Regions from separate parts of the Paenibacillus sp. J22FR83 genome, predicted to be linked through region 1. Evidence: riboswitches for the same ligand, from Rfam matches in the RefSeq annotation. Region 1 holds a riboswitch; the other holds the start of a gene.
What was found. Region 1 has a riboswitch for ZMP and ZTP ahead of AC58PV_RS09800 (bifunctional 5,10-methylenetetrahydrofolate dehydrogenase/5,10-methenyltetrahydrofolate cyclohydrolase). Riboswitches for the same ligand answer to the same signal wherever they lie in the genome.
Positions count from the first base shown of each region.

Region 2: it holds a riboswitch for ZMP and ZTP, as region 1 does, so the genes downstream of both, rpiB (ribose 5-phosphate isomerase B) here and AC58PV_RS09800 (bifunctional 5,10-methylenetetrahydrofolate dehydrogenase/5,10-methenyltetrahydrofolate cyclohydrolase) in region 1, are expected to answer to the same signal.

Region 1 is NZ_JCAUAM010000004.1:284,691-294,728, reverse strand. It holds gene AC58PV_RS09825 (AraC family transcriptional regulator) at 1-644, opposite strand, end outside; gene AC58PV_RS09820 (leucine-rich repeat domain-containing protein) at 841-1,890, opposite strand; partial or broken gene AC58PV_RS09815 (macrolide family glycosyltransferase) at 2,252-3,457, opposite strand; gene AC58PV_RS09810 (PhzF family phenazine biosynthesis protein) at 3,475-4,263, opposite strand; gene AC58PV_RS09805 (DUF6886 family protein) at 4,303-4,833, opposite strand; gene AC58PV_RS09800 (bifunctional 5,10-methylenetetrahydrofolate dehydrogenase/5,10-methenyltetrahydrofolate cyclohydrolase) at 4,858-5,700, opposite strand; ZMP/ZTP riboswitch at 5,757-5,834, opposite strand; gene AC58PV_RS09795 (hypothetical protein) at 5,894-7,525, opposite strand; gene AC58PV_RS09790 (RidA family protein) at 7,699-8,154, opposite strand; gene AC58PV_RS09785 (adenylosuccinate synthase) at 8,278-9,558, opposite strand; gene AC58PV_RS09780 (LysR family transcriptional regulator) at 9,668-10,038, shown strand, end outside.
Region 2 is NZ_JCAUAM010000017.1:125,384-135,421, forward strand. It holds gene AC58PV_RS27335 (cache domain-containing sensor histidine kinase) at 1-157, opposite strand, end outside; gene AC58PV_RS27340 (type 2 periplasmic-binding domain-containing protein) at 235-1,848, opposite strand; gene AC58PV_RS27345 (carbohydrate ABC transporter permease) at 1,928-2,800, opposite strand; gene AC58PV_RS27350 (ABC transporter permease) at 2,816-3,718, opposite strand; gene AC58PV_RS27355 (glycoside hydrolase family protein) at 3,861-4,871, opposite strand; gene glyA (serine hydroxymethyltransferase) at 5,852-7,102, opposite strand; gene AC58PV_RS27365 (TIGR01440 family protein) at 7,139-7,744, opposite strand; gene rpiB (ribose 5-phosphate isomerase B) at 7,760-8,218, opposite strand; ZMP/ZTP riboswitch at 8,323-8,403, opposite strand; gene AC58PV_RS27375 (low molecular weight protein arginine phosphatase) at 8,514-9,086, opposite strand; gene AC58PV_RS27380 (manganese efflux pump MntP) at 9,141-9,704, opposite strand; gene AC58PV_RS27385 (L-threonylcarbamoyladenylate synthase) at 9,770-10,038, opposite strand, start outside.

The DNA of each region.
Region 1 (10,038 bases):
CTGCCATCGAAATTGCCAAGCATATTTTCTATCAAACCTGCTAGTTTAGACTCACGAACCAAAAACAGCACCGTTGCATAAGGGGAAAGCTCTTTAATCGGATACATAAAGGTCAACATGCGGTCTGTCTCATAATTCACCGTCACATTTTCAACTGGAGAAATCATTGGCTTTCCTAGCGTGTTTATCAATTGGATGAACGAGTCTTCTTCTTTCGATCCATAATGATAGTATACTTTTGTAACCGTTTTCAAGTCAGTTAATCCAGCAGCCGAATACATCACCTCATCTCCACGAAAATATAGAAATAGTTCATCAGGCAGTGAACTTAACGTCTTATAACGGGCTAATTCGTCAATCGCTTCAATAACACGTTCTTGATCGTTGCGAACCATAAACGGAGTCAATTGGGAATCATAACCAATTTTTGCAGACGTACGCCCGAGATCAAGTAGACGGATATCCGCTGATTCTTTAACTTGCATAAGCTTACTTAGATTGGAAGCTTCAATTTCTGTTCGTAAATTGACGACAGCGCTTTGATAAATGATAATACCAAGAGCAAGAACGGGAATGGAAAATACAATCAAGTTTGATAGGAAATAGCGCAGTAGCAACGATTCTTTGATCTTCCTTACATACATAAGTTAATTCCTCCCAATCCGCAGCCTAATGTCAATTTACACCTATGTCTTGTAAGATTCAACTTTATTATTTCATTCCACTCCATTATAAGCTAAAGATGGACTAACACGGGACCATTCACCGTTTGAAACCAGCAATTCATACCTCATCACGTATAAAAAAAGAAGCTGCCTCATGGCAAGCTCCTCTCTCTCCTCATATCTCAGTTTCCCATAACGAATCTCGCGACAAATTAATATAGGCCAATTGCTCCATTTCATTGAGAAAATCAGGCTTCCGATCCATCATAGATATGGCTACGTTTAAAATTCGCAGCTTCTTCAGCTTCTTCATTTCGACCGGTAATTCATGAATTGAGGTATATTGTATCGTTAACTGTTCCAGTTTCTCAAGCTCTCCAATTTCTGCTGGTAAGGCGTTCAGGCTGATTTCTTCCTTCGACTTTATCTGAAATCCCGGAGTCGGTCGATCCGAGCTTCCGCATTGGATGCAAAGTACTCTAAGGTTCTTCAACTTCGCTATGGATGCTGGAATATAGGCCAAATCAGCTGTTTGGATGGTTAAACTTTCAAGCTTACTTAACTCACATAGCTCCTCAGGCAAGTAGTAAAGATCTTGTTCAAAAATGACTAGCTCTCGCAGCTCTGTAAGCTCCCGAATTCTCTCGGGCAACTCCGTTACATGATGTCGACTAATATACAGCTTATCCGTTTTATGTTTAATGGCATCGTCTAGTAGACGATCAAAGTCCTTGTGAGCCTCTATTCTTAGAAAAAGTCCTGTCATTTGATCCATCAATCCCATTGCTTCTTCCTCAGTTACATCCATCCCATACTCATCTTCATGGACAATCGAGTACAGGTAGTCTCCGCCACCTTCTTTCAAAAAGCATAAGTCTTCCGGAAGTTTAGGGAAGATCCAATCCGACAACTTATTGGCCATCTGCTTCAGCAGATTCCCGCTTTCTCCACAGCATCTATACAAATAATAAGTTCCCGCGGTATAAAAAGCATGACTTCGATATTGTTCTTTAATTTGAATAACATCTTCGATATTCTCGCCTTGAATAATGATTGTTTTCACCAAGTATGGCTCTAATGCTACTAATACGCTTGTGTATTGCTTCTGCTCCCCATCTGCAAGATGCCATAGTCTTTCGCTAAGCACAAAACATTTCGAGTTTCGTATCGCTAAATCGATGACTTGCGCGTAGGCATGTCCTTTGGGATCTGTATGCATTCTCATTCGTTAAATCTCCATTTCAAATCGTATTAATTACGACAACACAATCAGGGATTATGACTATTAGTTAATTAAACAACCGAGATATTAAAATTGTAATCGTAGGACCAATTACCACGAACCCTAACAATATGGCAACAAACTTCATTGGTGTCGACAACCCTTTTGACGTTTGCAATTGATCGATTTTTTCGTTTAATTTCTTCAATTCTTCCAGTATTTCTTTGCTTAATTCATCAGACATGCTCAATTGTACGCACCTTCCATTTACAAATTTAAAATCCATACAGCATATTTTACCATAATTAGGAATCTGTTTTTCAAAAAAAAATAGACCCGCAGCACCATGCTGAGGGTCTTCATTCTACTTAATCCCATAGTGCTCTTTAAACTTAAAAATCTCATCTACAGCTTGACGATACCCATCTGATTCTCGAAAAGATTCTCTTATTTTTGCAACAGCAGTCACAAACGATGGTTCACTTAACACCTGATCCACCGCTTCCAATAGTTGCTCAGCACTCAAAGTTTGCATTTGCAAAGTCACACCTGCTCCGATACTTTCGATTTGCCTAGCAATCATCGGTTGATCAGCACTTTGTGGGATGACAAGGAGTGGAACCCCGAAATAGAGGCCTTCATGCGTACTATTCATGCCTCCATGTGTAATAAATAACTTCGTATTGGGCAGCAATTCGGCTTGTGGAACATAGGGTTTCACAGTAAAATTAGGTGGAATTTCGCCTAAATCAGATATTTGAACGTTGTTCCCAATGGACATGACAATGGTATGTTCCGTATTTCCGAATGCCGCTAAACAAAGTTTATAGAAATCAATGGATCGGTTAAATACGGTTCCCAATGAAATGTAAATTGGTTTTTCCGCCAGAATCTCTGAATACTCACTGCTTTCTGAGCGTAATCGTGTTGAAATCGATGGCCCTACGAATCGATAGGACTGGTCGAAAGATTCACCATTCGGTTGAAACTCCCTTGTGGTATAGACGATTGTAAGCGGTGCTGGATTACATAGTATTTCATAAGGAGAATGGATCCCTACATCATATTTTTCCTTCACCATCATCGTCAGGTTTTGAAATTGATCATAAATGGGTTTAGCAATTTCAGCAGAAACGTTACTTAAGAATTATTCTATCTCCTGATCAATGGTTTCTTTGGACTGCGCAAAAGACGTGCAAGAATTAATTGCAGGAAGCTTAAGCAGCTGAGCAAGTATACGTCCACAACCGAACATGGCATCATGGATCATATAATCAAATTGTTCATCCTTGATCTGTTCAAGCACGCTTGGGATCACAATATCTGCTGTTAGTAAAAGACCATTGACTCTTTCGAGTACATGATTTCTTCCACTTGAAATAAATGCTTTAATAAACTTTTGATCATCAATTGTCCGTACAGTTGCACCTGTCTTTTCAATGCGCTCCCTAAACGCTTCTATGCAAAAGTAGACGACCTCATCGCCACGGGCAACCAGCTCCTGCACAACGCCAATCGTCGGATTAATATGTCCTTCAGATCCAACATTTATCAATAAAACGCGCGCCATTTCTACATCTCCTTATGCTAGATGAACATTTCGCTCTTCATAACCGTTACTGCTTGGCCAGACATAAGTACTCTGTCATCCTGTAAGCTAATTTGTAGTAAACCGCCCCTTGCGGATGCCTGATACGCGAACATATCCGTTTTATTTAATTTTTCACCCCAATATGGTGCAAGTCCACAATGAGATGAGCCCGTTACAGGGTCTTCATTCACACCTACCACTGGGAAAAAGCATCTCGATACAAAGTCATATGCTTGCGAGCGGCTTGTCACATTAATCCCTCTTGTCTGAATCGTCTGCAACAAAGAGAAATCAGGACTTAGTCGCTTAACAATATCTTCCGATTCAACTTCAATGAAATAATCAAATCTATTTCGTCCTACAAATAACGGTTGAATATGGAGTTCATCCATTAATTCTGACGGATACTCACACGCAATCACTGGTTCTGACGGAAAATTAAGTTGAATCCAAGAATCACGTTTTATTGCCGTTAAAAGTCCACTTCTAGTATAGAAACTTGCTTGTTGGTTCAAAGGTAAGTTCCCTGTTTCCCACAGCATGTGCGCGCTTGCCAATGTGGCATGTCCACACAAATCCACTTCAGAACTCGGTGTGAACCATCGAAGCGAATATCCGTCTTGCTGAGGAAACATAAAAGCTGTTTCTGACAGATTCATTTCCGAAGCAATTCGCTGCATCAACGCTTCATCAAGCGGTTCTGAAGTTAAACAAACAGCAGCAGGATTTCCATTGAATATTTGATCCGTGAAAGCATCAACAACATAGATCGTTAAACTCAACATAATCCCCTCTATTTCTATTATATATTCTATAAATATGGTCTACAATTCGGTTAACCGCTGCTCGGCAAAGCCCATCCGACACATCGAATACTGAAAACTCGATTGCTGTATTTTATCCGATAAATCCCACAAATTTGCTAGGACCCGGACTTCGATATTCCTTTTAAAAAGCTCACCGAATAGATCCTTTATTTCAAATTGTCGGATCGGAACTTGGGATTGCTCACTTACATAGTAACCCGCTCCAAGATCACGCTCATAGAATTTCGTTGAATCGAATTCATACACGTACAAGGTTGTATTCTTCATAATTTCAAACCATTTATGCTCAATCGCTACGACATGTTGCATGGTATTGGAAGACAAATAGTGCTTCCGATCTTCTTCCGTGGTTGCCTCATTCGCATAATAAGTAACTCTCGGACAATTCCGAGGCGTTAAGAAATTGGGAAAACATTTCTCATTTATCGCCCATACTAACCCGACGGTTGGATCCAGATCTTTTCTTGAAGGAAGTCTAGGATTGAAAATCGAAATATCTTTTTCTTCACTCACGTGAAATAATTTCATCGTACTCCCCCTTCTTGACCTGAGTTAAGCAAACTTCTCTGCCGCATCAACCGTATGTTTCAACAAGGTAGCTATCGTGACCGGACCGACTCCTGCAGGAACAGGGGTAATCGCGGATGCTCTATCCTTACATGCCTCATAATCAACATCCCCTATGTTGCCTGCGTTATACCCCGCATCCAACACGGCGGCTCCTGGTTTAATCCAATCCCCTTGCACAAAGTTCGGTTTCCCTACGGCCGCTACTACTATGTCCGCTAATCGCACCATCGCTGCCAAATCCACAGTCTTCGAATGACACATGGTTACGGTCGCATTCCGATGGAGCAACATCATGGATACGGGTTTGCCAAGAATCGGGCTTCTACCAATGACAACAGCATGTTTGCCTTCCACTGCAATCTGATAATAGTCCATAATGGCTAGAATCGCCGCTGGCGTACAAGAAGGGAATCTGGCAAAGCCGAAGGCGTTTTGAGCAAATCCAAGTGTCGTGACGCCATCTACATCTTTTTCGATGCCAATCGCTTCAAATGCAGCTCGCTCATCAATATGATGAGGCACAGGATGCTGTAACAGTATTCCATGGACACTTGGGTCCACATTCAGTTTCTGGATTTCAGCAATCAAATCTTCAGTCGAGATATGCTCAGGAAGTTCAATTCGGATCGACTTGATACCCAATCGTTTACAAGCATTCCCTTTCATTTTGACATAAGTCGCTGAAGACGGATCACCACCGACCAAAATCGTAGCCAAACAAGGAACGATCCCCTTCTCGGCAAGTACATCAATTCTACTTTTCAACGCCTCTTTCATGTCTGTTGCCACTCGATTACCATCCAAGATTACGGTTTCCGCGGTCATCTTATCATCCCTCTCAAGTTTGGATCAAACATAAAGAGGTAAGGGGATTTCCCCTTACCTCTTGCCCAGGCGTACGGCAGTTATCGATGTGCTCCCTCATGGTTCCCCATGTTCCGCCAGTCACACAACGTTTATTCGTCCTTCTATTTTAACAATGAATGTCATGTTTTTCAATTCTTTTGCATGAAAATCGCTACAAGGAAGCAGGAGACATAAAAAATGAATACCACAAATTCGTCATGAAAACATCAAGGACTACGAAATAGAACATTTCAAGTCCAACATTTCGTTCAGACAAACCTTTTCTCCATAGACGGGTTATGAAATAGGAAATTCCAGCAAACAGAAGAAGTAACACCAAGCTCAACCACACCGATTGAATGAAATCCGGCATGACCTGCAGGGCTATCGGTTTACGATAATCACCAATAAATAGTGCTTTGACAATGAGATACATCGCCATGGCTATTCCAAAGTGCCGCACCGCATGCTCGTCATAATGATATTGCCAGAATACACTAATCACGATGAGATATAGTCCAGGCAACAAAATCCATTTCAAGCTAATAAGGGCAGTGAGTACGCCAATTCCCCAAAACAGCGGTAAATTTCCCGCTGCCTGTTGCACATCCTCTGCTCGGAGGCTGTTCATTCGCTCTTGATATGATATCTGATCGGTGGCGTAGTTGACACGAAACGTCTCTGTGTTCACAGCATCCAACCATACAACATATGTATTCCCCTTAAACGAGGCATATGTCGGATAGACGGCAAAACCACCGAATTGGCTGACTCTTGCGGCATGTAACATCTTACCATCCATAAAATCTACCTTGTACACCTCTTGACTCGTTTGACGCCGATTTTTCTCATAGACCGATGAAACCACAAGTGTTACTTCGTTAGAAGTCATCTTCATAAACGATGGATGCAAGATCGTATCAGAATCGATTCCTTTCTTAATAGGGAGGTTAAGCACCTCATCTTGCAACATAGTTGGCTGATTCTCAGGGAAAGTGATCGTATGTAAGATGCTTTTGCCTGATTTACGTGAGCTTGTCGTATATGCGGTAATTAATGTAGAACCATCTCTAGCTAGGACTATTTCATCCAAACTACTCGTTGCCTGATCTAAATCCTTCAGCTTTAATTGCAATTGCGGCATCCAGGTTGATTGTGCAAGCTTCGCGTAGTGAAAAGATTCATTGCCATCTTGACTGATTGCGTAAACAAGAGACAAGCTGCTGCCCGACGCATCCCATACACCTTGTAGTTGTTTGACATTCCCGAGATCAAGTTTCGTCCAAGTCATCTTGACGTTCGGAAGGAATTCACCGACATACAACGTTGATTCATTGTAAGCCAGCAGAACTTTCTCAGCATGGGGTCCTACAACAGTTTGCACATGATCGATTTCATTCGCAATGAGTATGGTCTTCGGACTCCATGACCCATTCTTCCACTCACTTGCGTATAATTGATTGCCGTCCCCAATCCATAGGATATGATCCTTATCTATCATTCTATAGCCTTGGAAAACACCCGTATCAGGTAAGGGTCTAGTCTCTGCACGGTTGCGCCCCTCTTCATCAAGGGCATTGAATGCAATTGCTTTTCCCGCTAGATATGTGAATCCGCCTTCCTCAATCACTTGTACGGGCTCACCATAGGTTGCTAACTCAGGTAGTTCTGTTGCGCGGCCGAATGGTTCTGGATAGGGCTTGACATTTTCATTGGCCAACATGAATGACTGAATGACTCCGATAACGACGATGATTGCTAGAAAAGGTACATAGGTAAGCAGCTTCCATCTTGCTTTGTTCAATAGATAATTCCTCCTACCATTTTTTAGAAAATAGTAAACACATTAATTATCCCTCGTTCAATAAATATACATGCCAATAATAGCATTTATTCCGCTATGCTTCACTACCTAAATTAGAGCGATGCCATCATTTGCATCATGGATCGCTCTTTCATTATAATCAACACAAGTTCTCAATCCTCTATTTGAAAAATAGAATCCACAATAATTGGCAAGTTATCTCGAAGTGATACAGCTCCGAAAACCGATCGCGCAGACTTCCCCTTTTCGCCAAACACATCCAACATCAGATCAGAACATCCATTGAGCACCACATGATGCTCTTCAAATTCTGGAATGGCATTCACGAACCCCTGTAGTTTGACGACTTGTTTAACAAACTCCAGAGAACCTAATGCAGATTGCACAACAGCAAGAATTTCAATCCCCGTTAACCTTGCAAAGTGGTATCCTTCTTGTGTTGTATATTCCTTCCCCAATTTACCTTTTGGACTGCCAGACGGACCCTTGCCTGATACAAACAAAAATCCATTCGCTTTCACATAATTCGTATATTGGGCTGCTGGTTGACTTGCCATAGGCAGTATAATGCCAAGTGTTTCTAATCTTTGAGCAATCGCGTGTTTCATCATAGATAGATCGATCCTCCCACATGTATCTATTCTTCGTTGGACCTCTTACTTTACACTTCTTAATCCAATCACAGTTTAGAAAAAAGCCACCTCACGGCGGCTAAATAAAACTTATTGAAGCTAGCAAGAAATGACTTGTTCACGTCTGGGTCCGACAGAAACCGTTGATATCTTCACGCCAATAGCGGCTTCAACGAATTGAATGTAAGTCTTTGCTGCTTCTGGAAGTTCCTCCAAGCATGTTATCTGTGAGATATCACATTTCCAACCTGGCAATTGTGACAACACAGGCTTAGCCGAATCCAATAGCGCATTGACTGGGAATCGATCAACAACTGTGCCATCTGCTAATTCGTAGCCAACACAGACTGGAATTTCATCCAGGTAACCTAATACATCCAAATTGGTTAGCACGACACTTGTCGCCCCCTGGATCATGCAGCCATACTTCGTTGCAACCGCATCGAACCATCCCATGCGTCTAGGACGCTTCGTATTCACGCCGTATTCGCCAGCATCCCCGCCGCGACGACGTAATTCCTCCGCCTCATTCCCTGCTATTTCCGTGACAAACGGTCCCGCCCCTACGCAACTCGAGTAGGCTTTTACTACAGCAAACACCTCTGAGATCGATCTAGCGGGCAGCCCTGCCCCAACAGAGGCAAAACCAGCAAGCGTCGAAGACGATGTTGAATAGGGATAAATCCCATGGTCCGGGTCCCGTAGAGCACCAAGTTGCCCTTCCACTACGATAAGCTCTCCCTTGGCATCGGCATTTTGAAGCAGTGTCGTTGTGTCATACACATAGGGAGCTATGCGTTCGGCTTGATTCAACAGCTGTCTCAATAGTTCATCAAGCTCGATAGGCTCACGCCCATACAGATGTTCGAGTAAGACATTTTTCGCAGTGAGTAGATGCGCAAGTCGCTCCTTCAACCGAGATTCATCAAATAAATCAGACACCTGAATGCCAAGTTTAGCATATTTGTCTGCATAAAACGGCGCAATCCCTCGCTTAGTTGAACCATAACTACGCGATCCAAGTCGCTCTTCTTCGAGTTCGTCGAATAGGCGATGTACGGACAAAACAACTTGCGAGCGCTCAGAGATAAATAATTTAGGCTTAGGCACACCTCTAGCTGCAAGTTCCTCTAATTCACCTAACAAGATATCGATATCGAGTGCCGTTCCGGGCCCTATGACATTTGTAACATGATCATAAAACACACCGGATGGCAACATTCGCAGTGCAAATTTACCGTAGTCATTTATAATGGTATGCCCTGCATTACTTCCTCCTTGATAGCGAACAACATAGGAAGATTGTGCCGCTAGCACATCCGTCATCTTCCCTTTACCTTCATCTCCCCAATTCGCACCAACAATCGCCGTTACCGCCAAATTTAACGCCTCCTACACTTGTTTTGCCTGACATAGCTTATTATAATTGCCATAATGACATTAGAATAATTGATATAAATAATATCAGGTATAAAGTGAGGTAATGATAATGGATGTTAATCTGGAATGGTACCGCGTCTTTTACTGGACAGCGCATACGGGAAGTTTATCGAGGGCGGCTGACGTGCTTCATATAACTCAACCCGCGGTAAGTCATACCATTAAGCAATTGGAAGCCGCGCTCGCTGGTCAACTCTTTTTTCGGACGGCCAAAGGAGTCACGCTCACAGTGGAAGGTGAAGTGTTATTTCGGTACATCGAGCAGGCATTACAGTTTATGAAAATTGGTGAAAAAGCCATCGCTGACATGCATAGCTTACAAAGCGGGGAGATTAATATTGGGGCAAGTGATACGTTGTGCAAGTATTATCTCCTGCCCTATCTCGAAGCTTTCCATGAGCAATACCCAGGCGTGCGAAT
Region 2 (10,038 bases), on a different contig from region 1:
GTGTCGCTTGGTTGAGCTGACTCGAGGTAATTTCGTTTTTAATGTAACGGTAAGATAGACCGCTTAGAATAGCCTCCGAGCTGAGCACGAAGACGAAACAGACCAGAAACAGTCGGAACGATATGTTGTGGAACCATTTCTTGATCCAATCTCGCATGATGTTCGCACCCCTCGTCGTAGCTACTCTATAGAAATGTGGAAAAAGAGGAGGTGTCTCCCCTTTTCCCCACTACTTTATTTGATAACACCGTCACCTTGCAGCTGCTTCGTATAATTCGCAATCGCATCGTTCAACTTGAATTTGTCCTGCAGCGTCTTCACGAACGTATCCCAGTTGGCTAAAGGCTCTTTGCCCGTTACGAATTTGAGCATCATTTCATTCGCATATTTGAGACGATCTTGTGACATCGGGTCAGCTGGATCATCAAAAACTCGTGGATTGACGTTATTATCTTTCAAGTAACTCGTATTAATCTTCTGATTCGCGTTTGTAATGTCAGGCTTTTGGAAGTCGAAGTACACGCCGTCCGTCGCTTTGCGAACAAAGGCATAATTATAGCGCCATTCAATTTCCTTCTCGTTGTAAGTGGATCTATCAATTAATTTCGGCGTGCCATTCGTCACAGTAAAGGACTTATCTTTGATCCCATAAGCCAGGAACGGATACGCATCTTTATTGGTGTATAGATACTGAATGAACTGCATCGCACGCTTCGCTTTGCCAGGATCCTTCATCGCTTCCTTCGAAAGTCCAATGAGTGACTGTTGGAATGGCTTCATGTCAAGGATTTGATCTCCATATGGCCCCTTTGGAGGTGCGATTTGCTTCCAATCCGGCACACTGCCTCCGGCATCTTGCATTTTCTTCGTTTCCGCAGGCTCCAAGCGGCGCCAGTCTTCAATCATAATACCAACCTTGCCTTGGTACATTTTATTATCACGTTTGAGTCCATCGTCGATCGTTACCCAGTCCGGATCAACAACTTTCGCATCGATCATTTCTTTAATAAACGTCAGCGCTTCCTTCGTTTTCGGATCGGTGTTGTAGACAATAACTTTACCGTCTTTGACATCTACAAAGTTAGGCTGCACGCCATACATCCAGAAAATTTGTTGGAAACCTTGTGCACCACTCGTGCTATAACCCAGTGAGCCGTCCTTCGGCAGCATGGCGACGAAACCGTACGTATCGTTCTTGCCGTTGCCATCAGGATCATTGAACGTGAACGCTTTCATTACGTTGAGTAATTCTTGCGGATTCGTCGGAACCGATAGGTTTAACTTCTTAAGCCATGTATTGTTAATCCACCAACCATTGACGCCGCCAACGGCTTCAGAAGCTGGTAATCCAATCGTATGTCCTTTGTATTTCATCGGCTCAAGGCGCGAAGGATCGAATGCTTTCGGAAGTTCTGGGAACTCCTTTAATAAATCATCGAGATCGGCTAGCAAGCCTTGATCGTAATATTTAATGGCAGAAGCACGGTCAGGGAAAGAAACGATATCAGGAATTTGATTGGAAGAGATTAGCAAGTTGAGCTTATCTTTCCAGTTCTCACCGCCCATAATCATATCGAGGTCCATATTGTTGTCTTTCTCAATCATTTGACGAATGGGATCCTGCTCCTTGGCTGGCATTGGCGTTGTTAACCGATAACCGACTGTATTATAAAAGCTAACTTTATACTTCTTGTCAGTCTCCACCGGCTTTGCCGACTGAGCCGCACCCGTAGAAGGAGCAACGCTTGCGCTTGGTGAAGCCGTATTCTCAGCCTTGCTGCAGCCAGCAGCAACCACCCCTAGGAGCACAGTAGCACTAAGTAATGCACTTGCGTGTTTCTTTTTCATCTTGAACCTCTCCCTTTAGTCTATTATACATGCTATATCGAGAGTTGCCTCTAGATATCATCGTGATTTCGGCTCCGCATTATCCTTTCACAGAGCCAAGCAGCACACCTCGGGTAAAATGCTTCTGGATGAACGGATACACAACCAGGATCGGCAAAGTTGTAATGGCGACGGACGCCATTTGAACCGAAATCGGGTTAACCGAGTTAGCAGCTTCTGCTGCATCCCCGCTAATGGCGACGGAGGCAAGCAAGATCTGCCTTAGAAATAGCTGTACAGGCTGATTCTCCGGGGTATTAATGTAAAGCAGAGCATCGAAGTAACTGTTCCAGTGCCACACGGCGTAAAAAAGGCCAATCGTCGCGATAATCGGTACGGACAGCGGGATGACAATGCGCACTAGGATGGAGATTTCACCCGCTCCGTCGATACGAGCAGCCTCGTCAATCGCTTCTGGCAACTGTTCAAAAAAGCTTTTCACAATCATCAGATAAAACGCATTAATCAAACCAGGAATGATGAGTGACCATTCGGAATCGAGCAGTCCTATATTTTTCACGAGCAAATAGCTCGGAATAATACCGCCGTTAAACAACATAGTGAAGACGATGAACATCAGGAAAGGACTTCGACCAGGCAACGCTTTGCGTGAGAGCGGGAGTGCTGTAATGACGGTAAAGACTAGATTCAGCAACGTACCGACAATGACACGAAAAAGGGTTACTTGATAGGCGTCGAGCAAGCGTCCGCCTTGCATAATCTCTCGATAAGCCGTCAATGTGGTATGCGTTGGGATAATAACTAACCCGTCTTTCTTAATGAACTCGGATATGGGTGTTAGTGAGACGCTGATAACATACAAGAACGGCAGTACGCAAGAAGCAGCAAGCAGTGAGAGCAGCAAATAGTTAACGCTTTGTGCGATTTTGTCGCTGGTGGTCATGTGACGCATGGATGATTCCTCCTTCTACCAGATTTGTCCGTCGAATTTTTTGGCAATCCGATTCGCACCCAGTACAAGCACGAAACCGATGACTGATTTAAATAACCCGACAGCGGTAGCAAGTCCAATACGTCCCTCTTGTAAACCCACCCGATATACCCACGTCTCGATAACATCGGCCTTCTCTTGATTAAGGGGATTCAGCATAATGAAGATTTGATCAAAACCAACATCAAGGATGGCGCTAAGCCTTAAGACAAGCATAAGGATAATGACATTACGAATACCCGGTAGGGTAATATGCCATAGCTGACGGGACGCGGACGCGCCATCCATCGTCGCTGCTTCGTAAAGGCTTGGATCGATACCCGTGAGCGCTGCCAAGTAAATGATCGCTCCCCAGCCGACGGATTGCCATATGTCCGTTGTGACGATCAGCGTTCGGATCAGACCTGACTCCGTCAGGAAGGATATGCGGTCTAAGTGGAAAGTGGTCAACAACTGGTTAACCAGCCCTGTTCCAGGTGCGAGGAACGCCACCAGCAACCCATAAATAATGACCCAGGATAGAAAATGAGGCAGGTAGGTTAGGGTTTGAATGGTTCTCTTGAACCCCGTGGAAGTGACTGCATTGAGCATTAACGCTAGAATAATGGGTGCCGGAAATGAAAAAACGAGTTTGTAAAACGAAATCAGAATGGTGTTTCCAATAATTTGTTTGAAGTATACGCCATCGAAAAATAGCTGAAAGTTCTGCCAACCGACCCATGGGCTCTCCCAAAGTCCTTGAAGGATATTGTAGTTCTTAAATGCAGCGGCGATGTACACCATCGGCACATATTTGAATACCGCAAAGTACAGCAGGCCCGGAATTAATAGGGCATACATGACGCCGTATCTTCGCAGTAGGTTCATCGTTCGATGCATGGCTGCCTCTCCTTTCTCTCTGTTGTTATATCCCTATTGTAGCGCCGCGAAAGGGGCCATCCTTTTCATATCTTTGGCAGATGGTCTAAAATCTTCGGAAATACGAAAGCCGCCTCCTACTTGGGAAACGGCTTTAATGGCATCATTGATGTCTTCCTAATGGAATTCGAATGTTGTACGACCGGCTCCCTACTCGTTCAAGAACAGCACACAGCAGGACAACAGGGCTGCCACTATCGTCTAACAACAATTGTGGGCGTTCCAGTCGGAAGACGGACTGTGGTTCCTGATGCGCCCAATGAATGCGTAAATCGAAAGCCAGCATATGCCGCGAGGGTAACCATGAAATGCCGTCTGATGATTCAAATAGAGCTACAGAGCCGCGTTCTGATTGTGTAAAATAACCTTGAAAATCTTTCATCAAGGCATAATAGCTGTTGCCCTGACACCAAACGTAAGGATCCTCTACGGCCCAATCGTTGGTCGGATTTGATACCGTAGGGTCCGGCTGCTTGCGAAACGGACCGAGCGGATGATCGGCGAAGGCTATACCGGCATTAACTGCCCCGCCCTTTGGCGGAGGTCCTTCGCCTACACCTTTGTACATCATCAGGATTCGGCCGTCAGGAGTCTCGCACACCGTTGGGTTGCTCGTCAGGAGCCCATCCCACTCTCCTGGGGAGACATCAAGCACGGGCGATGCCCCTCGGGTCCATGGACCTGCGGGATGTTCAGCCACCGCAACGCCGATACGCTGATGGTTGCGGTATGCCCACCATGTTGCCTCATCGGCAGGCTGGTCGAGATCAAAATCAGGTCCATGCGTCCCCATGTAATACAGGTAATAACGATTACCATGACGCATAATGGCTGGATTGTGTGCCACATCCCTGTCCCAGCCCGCTGCGCGGTCTCTGTTGGTCCAAATTGTATCCACGTGGTGGAACGGACCCAAAGGATTGTCCGCAACAGCATAGGCAATTTCGGAATGCGTGACCCAAGCCTCAAAACCAGCGCTCTCCGGCCATCGCGAGTAGAACAAGTAATACCTCCCCTCCGCATCTCGTGTCATCGACCCACACCAAACATGCCATCCTGCTAGCTCGAACTTCGCCTCAACCGGCACAGGCCGAAGCATCTCCTGGAAATTCATGCACATCTCTCCTAGCCCTGTAAGGATTCACATTATACAGAATCAGTGTAAAGCGTCTGCTGGATGGAATGGTTTCATATTTTCGTAAGATGGTTTGAAGTTTTGGGATGTGTGTTTGGCAGATGCGAGGGTGGGGTGACGGTAAACTTACGAATTGGACAAATATGCTTTAAATAGATGGAGGAAAATTCAGCTAGTTTGCGGAACGCGGGGGTAGTACGGAGTGTTGGGTTGTTTCTTTCTCCCTTCGAAAAATTCAAAAATGCAAAAATACAACCTTTTCTACGAATTAAACGCTTAAATTGGTAAATGCGTGCATAAAGGCAACCTTTTTCACGAATTTCATGGAAATTCGCTGAAATTGCCCCAAATTGATGCCTATTTGCATCAATTTATGCTAACAAAGGGAGGAACCCCTTTGAAAAGTGCTCTTTTGCATTTTTGACATAGGGACGTAGGGGTAGAGGGCTTGAGCTGAAAAATTCTTAGGTAATCAACAACTTTACTCCATCGAGTCTTACTTTTGTTACCTCTGCCGCCTCGCTATAGTACTTCACATAGTCCACCACTCTTCTACTCTCACTTTTCTGCACACCCTTCTCTTATCCTCGATACTCGCCAATTACTCTCATCACGCCACTTTACTGTTCTTATTACACACTCTTATATCGGGAGAGAGTCGAACCAGGGGGCGTCTGTCGGGAGTGTTGGTCGGCATTCAGGTAGATAAATGGTGTTGGTGAGTAGCAGGTTACGGCGAGAGCGTTGCATATGGATATAGACTAGGTAGATGTAGCGGTATTGGGCAGAGAGAGCTTACTGGTAAAGAGAGTTAGATAGAAGTTGGAGGTTACTCGTTGCGGCAGTGGTTGGGGAACGTAGCAGGGGTGGCTTGCTTGAAAGTAATGGTTAGTAGAGGGCAGCCAAGTGCCGCATAAATAAAAGACCAGCTCCAATGAGCTGGCCCTCCCTAATAGCTATTAGTAAGTCAAACCTGGGTAAAGCGGGAATTGTGCCGTTAGATCGGACACCATGCCGCGAGCTTTCTCAAGCGTAGCTTCGTCTTTCGGGTTTTTCAACGTAAGCGCGATAACTTTCGCGATAGTCTTCATTGCTTCTTCGTCCATACCGCGGGAAGTAACAGCTGGTGTACCCAAACGGATACCACTTGTTACGAACGGGCTAGTTGGGTCGAAAGGAATTGCGTTTTTATTCGCTGTGATCCCGATTTCATCCAAAACGTGCTCTGCATCTTTACCAGAGATGTTCAGGTTGCGCAAGTCAACCAACATCAAGTGATTGTCCGTACCGCCGGAAACAAGGTTGATACCTTCAGCTGTAAGAGCAGTCGCCAATGCTTGTGCATTGTTGATGACATTTTGACCGTATACTTTGAAATCTGGTTGAAGAGCTTCACCGAAGGAAACAGCTTTCGCTGCGATCGTGTGCATCAAAGGTCCACCTTGGGATCCAGGGAATACCGCTTTATCAATCGCTGCAGCCCAAGCTTTCTTCGTAAGAATCATACCGCCGCGAGGTCCGCGAAGCGTTTTGTGTGTTGTTGTTGTTACGAAATGTGCGTGTGGCACTGGGTTCGGGTGCAAGCCAGCAGCAACTAGACCAGCGATATGCGCCATATCGACGAAGAACAATGCGCCTACATCGTTAGCGATAGATGCCAAAGCTTCGAAATCAATCGTACGCGGGTACGCACTTGCACCAGCAACTAACATGCGAGGCTTATGTTTAAAAGCTGCTTTACGAACATCGTCATAGTCGATGCGGAAGTCTTTTTCGCTTACGCCGTAAGCTACGAAGTTGTAAAGAATACCGGAAGCATTCACTGGGCTACCATGTGTTAAGTGACCGCCATGCGCAAGATTCATACCAAGAACCGTGTCGCCAGGGTTTAGAGCAGCTAGGTAAACAGCCATGTTCGCTTGTGCACCGGAATGCGGTTGAACGTTCGCATGTTCAGCACCGAAAAGTTCTTTCGCGCGGTCACGAGCGATGTCTTCCACGATATCTACGTACTCACAGCCACCATAGTATCTTTTGCCTGGGTAACCTTCAGCGTATTTGTTCGTCAAAACAGTGCCCATAGCCTCAAGAACAGCTTGGCTTACGATGTTTTCGGAAGCAATTAGCTCAATTTTGTCGCGTTGACGGCCTAGCTCAAGGTTCATCGCTTCTACGATTTTCGGATCTTGTTTGCTCAAAAAGTTAGTCATCTCATATTCCTCCTAAGGATAGTCGTTACAAATAAATTAGCAATCTGCATCAGGTGCAGCTTGTTGATAAAGTTGATCCGCTTGATCAGCGGAGTATACAGCTCTCGTACCCCCGATGAGCTTCGGCCTTGCGAATGCCATCGTGACATAAGCCTGGCCAATATGGCGAACCGGCGGCCTTACAGGAACAGCGACTCTGCGCAGATGCATCCCAATCAGCGTTGAGCCAATATCGATGCCCGCATGCGCCTGAATCGTTTCAACTACGACCGGCTTGGCGAAGTGTCTGTACGCATAGGAAGCCATCGCCCCCCCGGCCTTCGGCACGGGAATGACAGATACAGATTCAAGCTGCGGCGCATGCGCTAGCAACGCTTCTTCTACGATCAGCGCACGGTTCAAATGCTCGCAGCACTGATAAGCCGCAAACAGCCCAAACTCGCCGCAAATGCGCGCAACCGTCTCGAAAATCGGCTTCGCTGCGTTCAGCGTACCTGATGTTCCAATCCGATGCCCGAGAATTTCACTTGTGCTCGTACCGATCACCAAGATCTGGCCGGGACGCAAGCTTCCGACAGTAACCAACTCACGCAGATTCGCTTCCAGAGCTTCTGCGATAGGTTCATACATAGAGTCTGTCATTGTGCAACCTCATTTCTAGGGGTGAACCGTGAAACGATCTTCAATGCTCTGCACTTTGTTGATTCGATTCTTATGGCGGACACCTTCCGAAAACTCGGTTTCCAACCAGATTTTGACGATTTCTTCCGCAACGCCAGGTCCAACAACTCGCTCACCCATCGCTAGCACGTTCGTATCATTATGTTCACGCGTCGCTTTCGCGGAGAAGAGGTCGTGCACAAGTGCACAGCGGATCCCTGGAACTTTATTAGCTGCAATGGACATCCCAATGCCAGTTCCACAAAGCAGAATACCTTTATCTGCTTCGCCTGCAACGACTTTTTCACAAACTTGAAGTGCATAATCCGGATAATCGACGGAGTCGCCGCAGCTGCATCCGAAATCGATGACTTGATGACCTAATGATTCAATAAAAGGAATGATAACATCTTTCAAACGATAGCCTGCATGATCTGCACCTAAAGCAATTTTCATGAATAAAACGCTCCTTTTTGACTGTTCGAATTCGACCATCCTATTATATCCCAAAGCTCACCAAAAACGAAAAAAAGAGCGCACACGCTAAAAAACGCGCGTTGCTCTTGTGCCCAGGCGACCGGCCGTATAGCTCAATGCTCCATTGTGGTTACTCCCACTCGTCGCCAGTTACATTGAGTCTTGCTTGTTAGTTGTATTTTATCGCATTCCCAGCGTTGTGTAAAGCTCCTATTGGCCTACCCTAATTAAGTATCTAATGGAAAAAGCCAACGTCTGTGTGAATCACGGGATGCTAGCGTATTTTTTTCACCAATTTATCTAAGCTCCGACCAATCTCCTCGGCCGTATGCCGATAATCAGCTAATGACCCGCCGTAAGGATCTGAAATATCATAATCCGGAATCGTGTTTTCCAATGCATACAAGCGGCTTCTCTCTTCCACAGATACCGTCTGAGCTAGCGCCTGTTTGAGCTGAAGCTCTGTCGCAAGCTGCTCTCGCTCTTCAATCGCCTTGAGAATGCGAGCGTCGTCCTCTACATACTCTTTGAGCGTATGCGTCTTCTCAACCGCATAAGGAAATCGCCCGATAACTGAGCGTTTGTGCCCCGTTGTCATCGTTAAGATCACATCTGCCCACTCGACATCCGCAGCACCTATTGCTAGTGAACTAATAGACTCCTTGAAACCCGCTTCATCTAGAAGAGACTGACTGTTTCTCGATATCGGACCACCCGTCATCGCAGATACGCCTGCCGAACGAACCTCCGCCGCAAGCCCCTCTTGATGCACCCTCATACGCAGCAAACCTTCGGCTAACGGACTGCGGCACGTATTTCCTGTACAGACAAATAGAATTCGCAACATGAAATCCTCCTTGAAATGAACGGCTTATCACCATCCGTAATTACCCGTATTGTATCATAGTAAAAACTTGATCCCAAACCCTAATAGAATAAGCCCACCGAATGCTTCGCCATATTCCCCGACCCAACCACTGACCCGTCTTCCTAGCATTAGGCCTGCTATCGAAAGCAACCCGCCAAATAGACCGAAGATCAGCACGGTAAGCACAATGTCTGTAGCAAACATCCCTAGCGAAACGCCCACTGAGAATGAATCTATACTAACACTGAGGGCAAAAATAATAAGCCCCCATAACGTTCGATGATCGAAGGACGAAGCCTCTTCCCCGCGAATTGAGCTATAGACCATATGTGCGCCAAGCAAAATAAGCAAACATCCCCCTGCCGCTGTAGCGACATTACCTAGAAGGAGAGACACATATTGCCCCATGAACATCCCCATTAATGGCATTAGCACATGGAAGAGACCGATGACAATGCTGATTTTCAAAATATCGATCAGACGAATGCCCTTCATCCCTATGCCAATTCCCAATGAAAAAGCATCTAGGCCCAAAGCAACCGCCATTATTCCAATTGTCATGAGTTGCCCAACTTGTACACCAGATGCGACGAGCATAGCATGATCCCCCTTGTCCACGATTCTTTCTCAAGATATGCGGACAAACTGGGAATCATGCTAATTTAGAGGCGGATGCGTTCATGACCTGCTGCTTTGAGCAGTCGATTCATAATGGCGCTGCCAATCCCTGCATCAGATACACCTTCTGCAACAATATAGCTAATGCCTTTATGATCAAAAGTCCGCAGAGCGGCGTAAAGCTCTCGGGCTATCGTTTCTGGCTGTGATAAGGAGCCGCAGGCGACAACAAGATCTGCTTCATATCCGTTTATTCTTTCTTCAAAAGTGAGAATCCCCGTCGACTCTCCCCGTGCCTTCGCAGCATCGATAT